DNA from 3 places in the Fodinicurvata sediminis DSM 21159 genome. Region 3 is predicted to be linked to each of the others. Evidence: riboswitches for the same ligand, from Rfam matches in the RefSeq annotation. Region 3 holds a riboswitch; each other region holds the start of a gene.
What was found. Region 3 has a riboswitch for cobalamin ahead of G502_RS21710 (copper chaperone PCu(A)C). Riboswitches for the same ligand answer to the same signal wherever they lie in the genome.

Region 1 (3,270 bases), on a different contig from region 3:
CGTGGACGCGTTTCGCGCACGCAGGCGCGTGAGATCGCCCAGGAAAAGCTGGGTTTGTTCGGCTTGAAACCCTGGGTGGGCGATCGCTATCCCGCAGAACTTTCCGGAGGCATGCAGAAAAGAGCGGGCCTGGCGCGCGCGTTCGCCATGGATCCGGATATTCTGATCCTGGATGCGCCGACGGATGGCCTGGATCCCATCATGACCCGGCACACCAATCTTCTTATCCGCCGGGTCGTTCAACAACACAAGGTGACCGTACTCAGTATCACCACCGACATGCCGTCGGCCTTGGAATTTTACGATGATCTCGCCATGCTGTATGACGGCCGTATTATATGGAAGGGGACAACCGCCGCTGCGCAGGAGGCACCGGATCCACGCCTGAGCCAGCTTCTGGAAGGGCGTTCGGATGGTCCCATCAGTATGGCGGTTCGTGCCTGAGCGACAATCAAGAGCGATAACAAGCGATCAAATCGATGAATCTGGACTTATACCGGGAGGCAGAAGATGACAGTGAACAGGTTTGCAGCAGCAGTTTTTTCGGGGGTTCTGACCGCAGGCTTGGCCGTCTCGGCCGTCGCTCAGGATGAAACGGATGACGCGCCCAAGGATCAGGGTGTCACCCTGGAGCTCAACAAGCTGGAGCAGGTGGACGAGACCTGCCGGGCTTACATGCTGTTCGAGAACGACAGTGACAGCGACTTCGATCAGTTTCGGCTGGACCTTGTGCTTTTCGATGCCGAAGGGGTGATCAGCCGGCGCATTGCCATTGAAGCGGCTCCCCTGGAAGCAGGTCGTTCGACCGTGAAGTTCTTCGATTTCACGGAGCAGCAGTGCGATAGCATCGACCGCATACTGGTGAACGGGGTCTCTCCCTGTGCCGATGCGTCGGGTGAGCGCGAGGATTGCAACGACATGCTGAACCTGGTCAGTCGCGCGGACGTGGAATTCTATCAGTAAGTCGTTGACTTCCCTTGGGCAGGCTTCCTAAGCTTCGCCTGCGATCATCGGGAAAGGGAACGCGGTGCGGCCAGTGGTTGGCCAAGACCGCGGCTGCCCCCGCAACTGTAAACGGTGAGCGCGGCGCAAGGGAAAAACAGGCCACTGATCTGGCGATCGGGAAGGCCCACAGCGCCGGGCTTTGACCCGTAAGCCAGGAAACCTGCCCGGGGATCCACTCTTGAACACCGGGCGGGGTGTACCGGTGGCGTCTAAGTTCAGCCTGATCGCCTTGCTGTACCGCGTCGCCTCTCCCGCCAACACCTAACGGGAGAAGCTGAAGGCATGGCTGCCTTGCCCCACACCACCCCGCACCTCCCCGCCTTGACGCTGGTTCTGGGCGGCGCGCGTTCGGGCAAGAGCCGCTACGCCGAGGCGCTGTTCGAGGGGCAGCCCGGAACTTGCTGCTATGTGGCCACGGCGCAGGCCTTCGATGCTGAAATGGAAGCGCGTATCGCTGCGCATCGCGCGCGCCGCGATTCCCGATGGCACACGCAAGAGGCGCCGATCAACCTGGAAACGGCCCTGTCTTCGGCGGCCGCGTTGAAGCAGCCGATCCTGGTGGATTGCCTGACCCTGTGGGTCAGCAACCTGATGCTGGCCGAGATGGATATAGATGCGCAGGTTCGAAAGCTGCTCGATAGCCTGGCACAGCTTGACGTCCCCCTGGTCATGGTTTCCAACGAAGTGGGCCTTGGCATCGTGCCCGAAAATGCACTGGCGCGTGCCTTTCGCGACCATGCCGGACATCTGAATCAACAACTGGCTGCCGCCGCCGACCACGTGGTCTTCCTGGCCGCCGGCTTGCCGCTTACCCTAAAAAACCCCGGAAGGTGACACTCTATGAAAGACCTAGCGAAAATACCTGCCACCGTGATCACGGGCTTCCTCGGTTCCGGGAAGACGACCCTTATCCGTTCCTTGCTGGAGAATGCCGGTGGACGCCGCCTGGCCCTGGTCATCAACGAGTTCGGTGACGTGGGCGTGGACGGGGAAATCCTGAAGGGGTGCGGTGTTGAGGGCTGCAGTGAGGATGACGTGCTGGAACTGGCCAATGGCTGCATCTGCTGCACGGTGGCCGATGACTTCCTGCCAACCATCCAGAAGCTGATCGATCGTCCCGATCCCCCCGATCACATCATCATCGAGACCTCGGGTCTGGCCTTGCCCAAACCGCTGGTCAAGGCTTTCGGCTGGCCGGACGTGCGCAACCGCGTAACAGTTGATGGCGTCGTCACCGTGGTGGATGGGCCCGCCGTCGAAGCAGGCATTTTCACCACTGCCCCCGAAGCTGTGCAGGCCCAGCGCCAGGCCGATCCCGCCCTGGATCATGAAAGCCCGCTGGAGGAGCTGTTCGAAGAGCAGCTCGGTTCAGCCGACCTGGTCGTGATCAACAAGCGCGACCTGCTGGACGAAGACGGCTACCGCAAGGTTCAGGAAATTACGCACGGCTATCTGCGCACGGGCGTTCCAACCGTTGCCGCGACCCAGGGGCAACTCGACCCGCGCGTTCTGCTGGGCCTGGGCGCCGGGGCCGAGGACGATCTGGACAGCCGTCCCTCGCACCATGACGGCGATGACGATCACGACCACGACGATTTCGAATCCTTCGTGGTGGAACTGGAGGAATGCGGATCGCCCCAGGTTCTGCTCGACCTGCTGACTCCGCTTTCGGCTCGCTTCGGCGTGTTGAGAGTGAAGGGCTTTGCGGCTGTGGCCGGAAAGGACATGCGCCTCGTTGTTCAGGGCGTGGGGCCGCGCTTCCAGCATTACTATGACCGGGACTGGCGAGAGGGTGAGCGCCGTTGCACCCGCCTGGTCGTCATCGGTGAAAAGGGCCTGGACGAAACGGCCATACGCGAAGCCCTGACTCGCGCACCGGCTGCGGCCTAATCCGGGACGGGCAGGACCCTAAGCATGCATCTTCTCGCCGCACAGCCAGGCCGTGTCTCCGATGGCAGCGAAGCTGTGGACCTGGGCCAGACACCGGGTGACATAGTCTTTCTTTCGGCCGCTGATACCGAATTGGCCAGCCTGTCCTCGGCCTGGGCGGACCTGGGGGAGGGTGAGCTGACTCTGCGTCTGGCAAACCTGATGCAGCTCAGCCATCCCATGTCCGTGGACCTCTATATGGAGCAGGTCCTCGAACAGGCGCGCCTGGTGGTGGTGCGTGTGCTGGGCGGACGCGGTTACTGGTCCTATGGGGTCGAGCAGCTCGAAGCCCTGGCGCGCGAGCGTGGGGTTCCCGTGGCCTTCCTGCCCGGTGAC
Region 2 (3,270 bases), on a different contig from region 3:
CTATTTCGCTTACCAGGGGAATGTCCACAGGCTGGGCATTCCCCTGTATCGTTAGGTGGGGCCTTAATGGACGGTCATGGGCTCCATGCCGTTTTGGCGGACGGCAGCACAGGCAACATCGAAATCTGCCATGACTGCGATCTTGGTGCCGTCAGCGGCGAAGATACCAACAGCATCCTGGAAGGGACGTACATAGGCCACGTCATCCACGCCGAACGACAGGAAATCGTCCTGTGTCAGCTGCTTCAGGTCACTGTGGGGCGTATTCTGCATCATAAACATACCTTTCCCTAAGCGGCAGCCCACGCTAATGAGGCGCAGGCTCCTTGATGTCTTCCCACCTACTGTCAGGCGGATTTCTGATCAATGGTCCTGGAGTCCGAACCGTCGGCTGTCTGTTTGCGCTCAATCTTGATGGTTCGAACAACTTCGTCATCTGTCTGGCGTTTCAGCTCGATGTGAAGCAAACCGTTATCCAGGCGTGCTCCCTCGACTTCCATTCCATCGGCCAACATGAAGCTGCGCTGAAACTGGCGCGCGGCAATGCCTCTGTGCAGGAAGGTGCGCTCGCTGTCATCTTCAGCCTGGCGACCGCGGATGGTCAACTGGTTCTTCTCCAACCTGACCTCCAAGTCATCTTCAGAGAATCCAGCGACGGCCAGTGTAATTCTCAGATGGCGCTCGTCCACTTGCTCCACATTGTATGGAGGATAACCGTCGCCACTGGTTTTGTGCATACGGTCTATGGCGCGTTCCAGTTGGTCAAACCCAAGCAGGAGCGGTGAATTCAGGTAGGAAGATTGGCTCATAGGTGCAGCTGCCTCCTCTTCTTGAGCAAGGTTGCTGGTTGTATGGTTCGATAGCGTCCGATTATCGGCACGCCACGAAAAGACCCATTATGGCGCCTTTGTAGAAAGAAATGGTGAATCATTGGGCACCTTCAAGTGGGATGCCGCTGCTTTTATGCCCCTGCACGATTACATATACGACATATAGTGCCGCGACTGTGCTTGACCCTTGCTTATAGGCTTTCTACCGTAAGGCCAACATTGGACGGTTCCTCGATAGGGGATGAAAGGCAATCCGGTGCGGCCGACCCAAGTCGGGGGCCAAGTCCGGAACTGTTCCAGCACCTGTAAGCGCCTGTCCGCAATCGCGTAGACATCGCGCAAGTCAGTCAGCCTGCCGCCAAAAGATGATTTTCCTGACCTTCCGGACTGTGCCCGGAAGGTTCTGAGCTATTGAACAGTCATTCAGGCCGGCCGGCCTGCAACACGGGGGACATGATGAACCACACAACCATTCTCAGATTCACACGCTTTGCAGCCGCTTTTCTGCCAGCAGCTCTTCTCGCCTCGGCGGCTGCGGCACACCCGGGCCATGAGACGCATGCAGGTGCGACCTTCCTGGGCGGTCTTGCTCATCCCGTGACGGGTCTTGACCACCTTCTGGCCATGGTAGCGGTCGGTGTCTGGGCCTACGCACTGGGTGGCCGCGCGCTTTGGGTTGTACCGAGCATCTTCGTGATGGCGATGGCCGTGGCCGGCGCTGCCGGTCTTGCCGGTTGGCAGTTCGCCCTGGCTGAAAGCGGTATTGCGCTATCGGTACTGGTCCTCGGTGTCCTGATTGCGGCGACAGTGCGCGTGCGTTGGGAAATCGGAGCCGCCATGGTGGGCCTCTTTGCTGTTTTCCATGGCTATGCACATGGTGTGGAAATGCCCGCCAGTGGCTCGCCAATCGCCTATGTTACCGGCTTTCTGATGGCGACAGCACTCCTTCATGCGGCAGGCGTTGGACTTGGTGTTCTGGCGGGTCGGCTGGCCTATACGCCAGCTGTGCGTGTGGCAGGAGGTGCCATGGCCGTGGCTGGGGCCTGGATGCTTGGCGGCGGGTATATTTGAGCGTACGCAATACATGAGCCCGACACGATAAAGAAGGCAGGAGAGTAAGTATGGCCGAGCGCCTGGGATTAATGGTTTGTGGTCACGGGAGTCGTGATGAGCATGCCGTGGCGGAGTTTGCCAGCTTGGCGGAGCACATGCGCCAGCGCTTTACCGATTGGCCTGTTGACTATGGCTATCTGGAGTTTGCGCGTCCCGTGATCCGTGATGGGCTGGACAAGCTGCGCGAACAGCAGGTGAATCGCATCCTGGCCGTGCCTGGCATGTTGTTTGCGGCTGGCCATGCCAAGAACGACATACCCTCGGTGCTCAACACCTACCAGGCGCAGCATCCTGGCCTCGAGATCAACTATGGTCGCGAACTGGGTATAGATCTGAAGATGCTGCAAGCCGCCGGCGACCGAATCCAGGAAGCCCTGGATGGTGTGAACGAGACGGTTCCTCGTCATGATACGCTTCTGGTCGTTGTCGGACGCGGCGCATCGGATCCGGATGCCAATTCCAACGTCGCAAAGGTCACCCGCATGTTGTGGGAAGGCCTGGGCTTCGGCTGGGCAGAGACCTGTTACTCCGGGGTTACCTTCCCGCTGGTGGAGCCGGGCCTCGAGCACGCAGCCCGCCTTGGCTTCAAGCGTATCGTGGTCTTTCCCTATTTCCTTTTCACGGGCGTGCTGGTCAGGCGAATCTATGAGCATACCGACCGTGTTGCGGCGCGACATCCGGACATCGAGTTCATAAAGGCGCCTTACCTGAATGATCATCCCCGCGTGCTGGATACCATGGCTGCACGTGTCGAGGAGATCCTGGAAGGCACGAACAACATGAACTGCCAGATGTGCAAATACCGTGAACAGGTGCTGGGATTCGAAGCGGAAGTCGGGCTGCCCCAGGAGAGCCACCATCACCATGTCGAGGGCATCGGCTCCGGGCAGGAGGAACATGCCCATGGCCATTCCCATGGGTCACACTCTCACGGGCACGAACATGGGCATGATCACAGCCATAGCCACAGCCACCATCACCCCTATCCGCATGCAGATCATCCTCTTGGGCCGCGCACCCTGAAGGAAAATGCGGGAGGCGGTCAGCAGGGTGGATGAACATGCCGCAGAGAGATTACCTGCGTGATCCGGCGGCCATCTACCAGAAGTCTTTCGAGACGGTTCGGCAGGAAGCTGTGCTCGCGCATCTTCCGACGAGCGTCCACGGCCTCGTCGTGCGGATGATCCATGCCTGTGGGATGGTGGACATAGCAGAGGATATCCGTGTCGAGGGAAATGCGGCTGCTGCCGGTGCCAGCGCACTGCGTTCGGGAAAGCCGGTCCTGGTGGATTGCGAGATGCTGGCACACGGCATCATTGGCTCCAGG
Region 3 (3,270 bases):
GTCAGGCCGAGCGCCAGGATCGAGTCGGCCGGAACATAGAAGGCCAGCCAACCCAATCCCATTGCATACACGACAGACAAACCGGCCAGCATGGCGCCCAAATGCCCCAGCATACCCCGGCCGCGTGCCAGGACCCCCGTTACGCCGGAAGCCAGCAGATACCCCAGCAGGTAGCCGCCTGTCGGCCCCATCATATAGGCAAGGCCAAGGCCGCGCTCCGGTGTACCTGAAAAGACAGGAAGTCCGGCCGCGCCCGCAGAAAGGTAGGCGAGGAAGACAGCGCTGGCCAGGCGTGGTCCCAGCGCCACGGCAAAGGCCATGACGGCCAGGGTGTGCAAGGTCATTGGGACCGGCCAGAAGGGTATCTGAAGCTTGGCCGACAACGTCATGAGCAGGGGGCCAACGATCAAGACGAAGACAGCAAGCGACAGGCGGTGTACCCGTGATGGCGAACCTGGAGTGGCGAGTGCGCTCATGGATCATCCTTTTTATAGATAATTTATCTGTTCTATCGTTTAATGAATCCATAAATAGATGGTCATTGCAAGGACGCACCTGTCGCTGTAGCAAAAATCAATCGGACGGGATGGGGAAGGGGGTATGCGCTCAGGACGCTATTCGGAGACGGCCGGCTTGCGCCCGATCCATTGCACGTGCCGCTTCAGAACGGCACACGCCCGCTCGACCTCTCCGGCGCGCAGGGCATCGAGTATGGCGCGATGATCCCGGTCGCTCGGGAACTCCCATTCCGCGCGCCAACCGGCAAAAAGAAAACGTGCACTGGCCGCATGCAGGTCGTCAATGGCGCGCAGCAGCCTTGGCATGCCGCAAGGTGTCAGGATCAGGCGATGGAACTTCCGGTTGGCCTCTTCCCAGCTCTGAACATCGCTCGCATGGTCTGCGGACCGGCTGACCTGCTCGGCCTCGTCCAGCAGCGCACGCGTCAGGTGGGGTGCGGCGTGTTGCAAGGCCAGCACCTCCAGGGCCGCACGCATTTCCGCAACCTCTTTCATTTCATCCTGCGAAAAACCGGCCACACGCACGCCGCGGCGCGGCACGCTGACCACCAGACCCTGGGACTCCAGCCGACGGAAGGCCTCGCGAACCGGAACATGGCTGGCACTGAATTCCACGGCGATATGGTCCTGTCGCAGCTTCGTACCGGGCGCCAGCTCGCCGGAAATGATCCGCTCCGCAAGAACAGCTCCGATCCGCGCCGCAAGTGTTTCATCCGAATCCGCCATGGATTTGTAGATAATCTATTCGGTCTGACACGTCGAGATTCAGATTGCGGTCACCGAAATAGCAACAGGCCCCGCCGGAACATTCGGCGGGGCCTGTCGTGACCAGATCTATGGTGAAATCTGACTCGCCGCGATCAGCTGCTCGGCGTGGCGCCGTCCACTTCGTCCAGGTCCTCGACCAGAACCTCCACCTCGACGCGGCCGGCCTTCTCGAAGGTCAGGGTCATGTGGAAGTGATCGCCGGCGCGATATTCGCCCTGCAGGTCTTCCAGGACGATCTGGGCGCCACCGGGCTGCAGCGTGATGGAATCGCCGCCTTGCACGGCAATGGCCTGGACCTGCTTCATGCCGTAATTGCCCTCTTCGTCCATGACCGGCGCGCGAAAGCTGCTGGCCCTGGCGAAGTCCACCTCGGCGCCGACCAGGCGGTCGGCTTCGGCACCCGTGTTCTCCAGTGTCAGGTAGACGGCATTGGCGTGGGCGTTGGCCGCGTTCTCCACGGTCCAGGCGTGGCTGACCACCATGTTGGCGGCGGCGGAACGTTCGCCGTCGTGGTGGGCCAGCGCGGCGGAAAGGCTCCCGGCCAGGGCCAGGAAAACGGTCACTATCAGAATGCGCATTGCTCTTGGACTCCAATCTTGCTCAAGGAACGGCAACCTGAAAAAGGGAGTAGGACCAGGAAGTGAAGCGCCATGCAGCGGCCATCAGATTTCCTTCATGTCCGGACACACCCCGTTCCAGTCGGATGAATACGTCTGCGTCATGGCAGGTCTCCTGGCTTGCGGCTCGTCGGTCCGACCGTCTTGCCTTCCCGGCCATCCACGACAGCCAGTGACTCCAGCGACAGTCAACGCACCGCTCACAGTTGCGGGGGCAGCCCCGGTCTTTCACCGGGTTCCCTTTTCATTTCCATACCGGTGGCTTCAATGCCGCCGTTCCGGAAAACCATGACAGGTCCAAAGGATCGCAGAACCGGCACGGCCTGTCCAGCTTCACCCCACCCCCGTCCGCGGCATCGAATCAAGCGGCGCGCCAGGCCGCCAGAGCGGGTTGCAGGAGCCCGGCGCTTGCGCTAGGTTCCGCGCCTGCTCGACCCGGTCGCACAGAGGCTGTCCCACAGCCCGGCGGCCAGACCACGCGGAGAGGTGCCGGAGCGGTCGAACGGGGCGGTCTCGAAAACCGTTGTAGGGTACCCCCCTACCGAGGGTTCGAATCCCTCCCTCTCCGCCATTTCTACCCTGACGAAGGTTCTCCGCACGCGGACGCGGCGCTGAAACGCCAAGGAACCGCGCGGTTCGGGTGCGAAGCTCTGGACTGCGACGCCGGCACACTCGGCTCCGAGCGGTCTCTCTCCGCCGTTTTTCTCTCGACCTCTGGACTGAACCGGCGCCAGTACGGAACCCTAAGTATAAGAAATCAAATCAGAAACGGCCGCTGACCTACCACCCGAATTGATATCCCCTTTGCCGGGCGTCAGTCTTCCGAGAAGAAATCCTCGTCCAGTCGCTTGAACTCCAGCACGCGGCTGGAACGCACCCCGACACCGTGTTCGACCATCAGCTCCGTCAGGCGGCGTCCGTCAATCAGGATCACACGCTGCGGAATGCGTGATGCGAACTCGACGGCCTGGGCGGAGAACGTCGAGGTCGTCACGAAAACGCCCTTTGACGCGCCGAGGCCGACCAGACTTCCGGTGAATGCCTGGATCTCGGGTCGCCCGACCGCGCTTCCCGGGGCGTATCGTTTCGCTTGGACGTAGACGCGATCGAGACCGAGAACATCCTCGTTGATCACCCCGTCAACGCCCCCGTCGCCCGATTTGCCAAGCTGCTCTGACGCATTGCGATGGGAGCCCCCGTAGCCCATTGCCACCAGAAGTTCGACGATGACCTGTTCGAAGAAGCTCGGGCTGTTTTGAAGGATGCGATCCAGCAGGTCTGCGCGAAGTGCAGCGTGGACAGCTTTGTATGCGGCTTCAACCACCTCCTCAGGCGTCGCAGATGGAGGCTCCACTTCGGCAGCTGAC

Region 1: it holds a riboswitch for cobalamin, as region 3 does, so the genes downstream of both, cobU (bifunctional adenosylcobinamide kinase/adenosylcobinamide-phosphate guanylyltransferase) here and G502_RS21710 (copper chaperone PCu(A)C) in region 3, are expected to answer to the same signal.
Region 2: it holds a riboswitch for cobalamin, as region 3 does, so the genes downstream of both, G502_RS0115930 (HupE/UreJ family protein) here and G502_RS21710 (copper chaperone PCu(A)C) in region 3, are expected to answer to the same signal.

The regions. Positions count from the first base shown of each region.
Region 1 is NZ_ATVH01000014.1:128,726-131,995, reverse strand. Features, by position in the region: gene G502_RS0108450 (ABC transporter ATP-binding protein) at 1-444, shown strand, start outside; gene G502_RS0108445 (hypothetical protein) at 511-963, shown strand; cobalamin riboswitch at 963-1,187, shown strand; gene cobU (bifunctional adenosylcobinamide kinase/adenosylcobinamide-phosphate guanylyltransferase) at 1,288-1,839, shown strand; gene cobW (cobalamin biosynthesis protein CobW) at 1,846-2,895, shown strand; gene cobN (cobaltochelatase subunit CobN) at 2,920-3,270, shown strand, end outside.
Region 2 is NZ_ATVH01000018.1:159,691-162,960, forward strand. Features, by position in the region: gene G502_RS0115920 (DUF1150 family protein) at 64-276, opposite strand; gene G502_RS20770 (Hsp20 family protein) at 348-809, opposite strand; cobalamin riboswitch at 1,038-1,204, shown strand; gene G502_RS0115930 (HupE/UreJ family protein) at 1,284-1,901, shown strand; gene G502_RS0115935 (sirohydrochlorin chelatase) at 1,952-3,001, shown strand; gene G502_RS0115940 (precorrin-8X methylmutase) at 3,004-3,270, shown strand, end outside.
Region 3 is NZ_ATVH01000020.1:327-3,596, reverse strand. Features, by position in the region: gene G502_RS20985 (biotin transporter BioY) at 1-476, opposite strand, end outside; gene G502_RS20980 (GntR family transcriptional regulator) at 615-1,244, opposite strand; gene G502_RS21710 (copper chaperone PCu(A)C) at 1,379-1,864, opposite strand; cobalamin riboswitch at 1,992-2,209, opposite strand; tRNA gene G502_RS0117020 (tRNA-Ser) at 2,384-2,474, shown strand; gene G502_RS20970 (restriction endonuclease) at 2,718-3,227, opposite strand.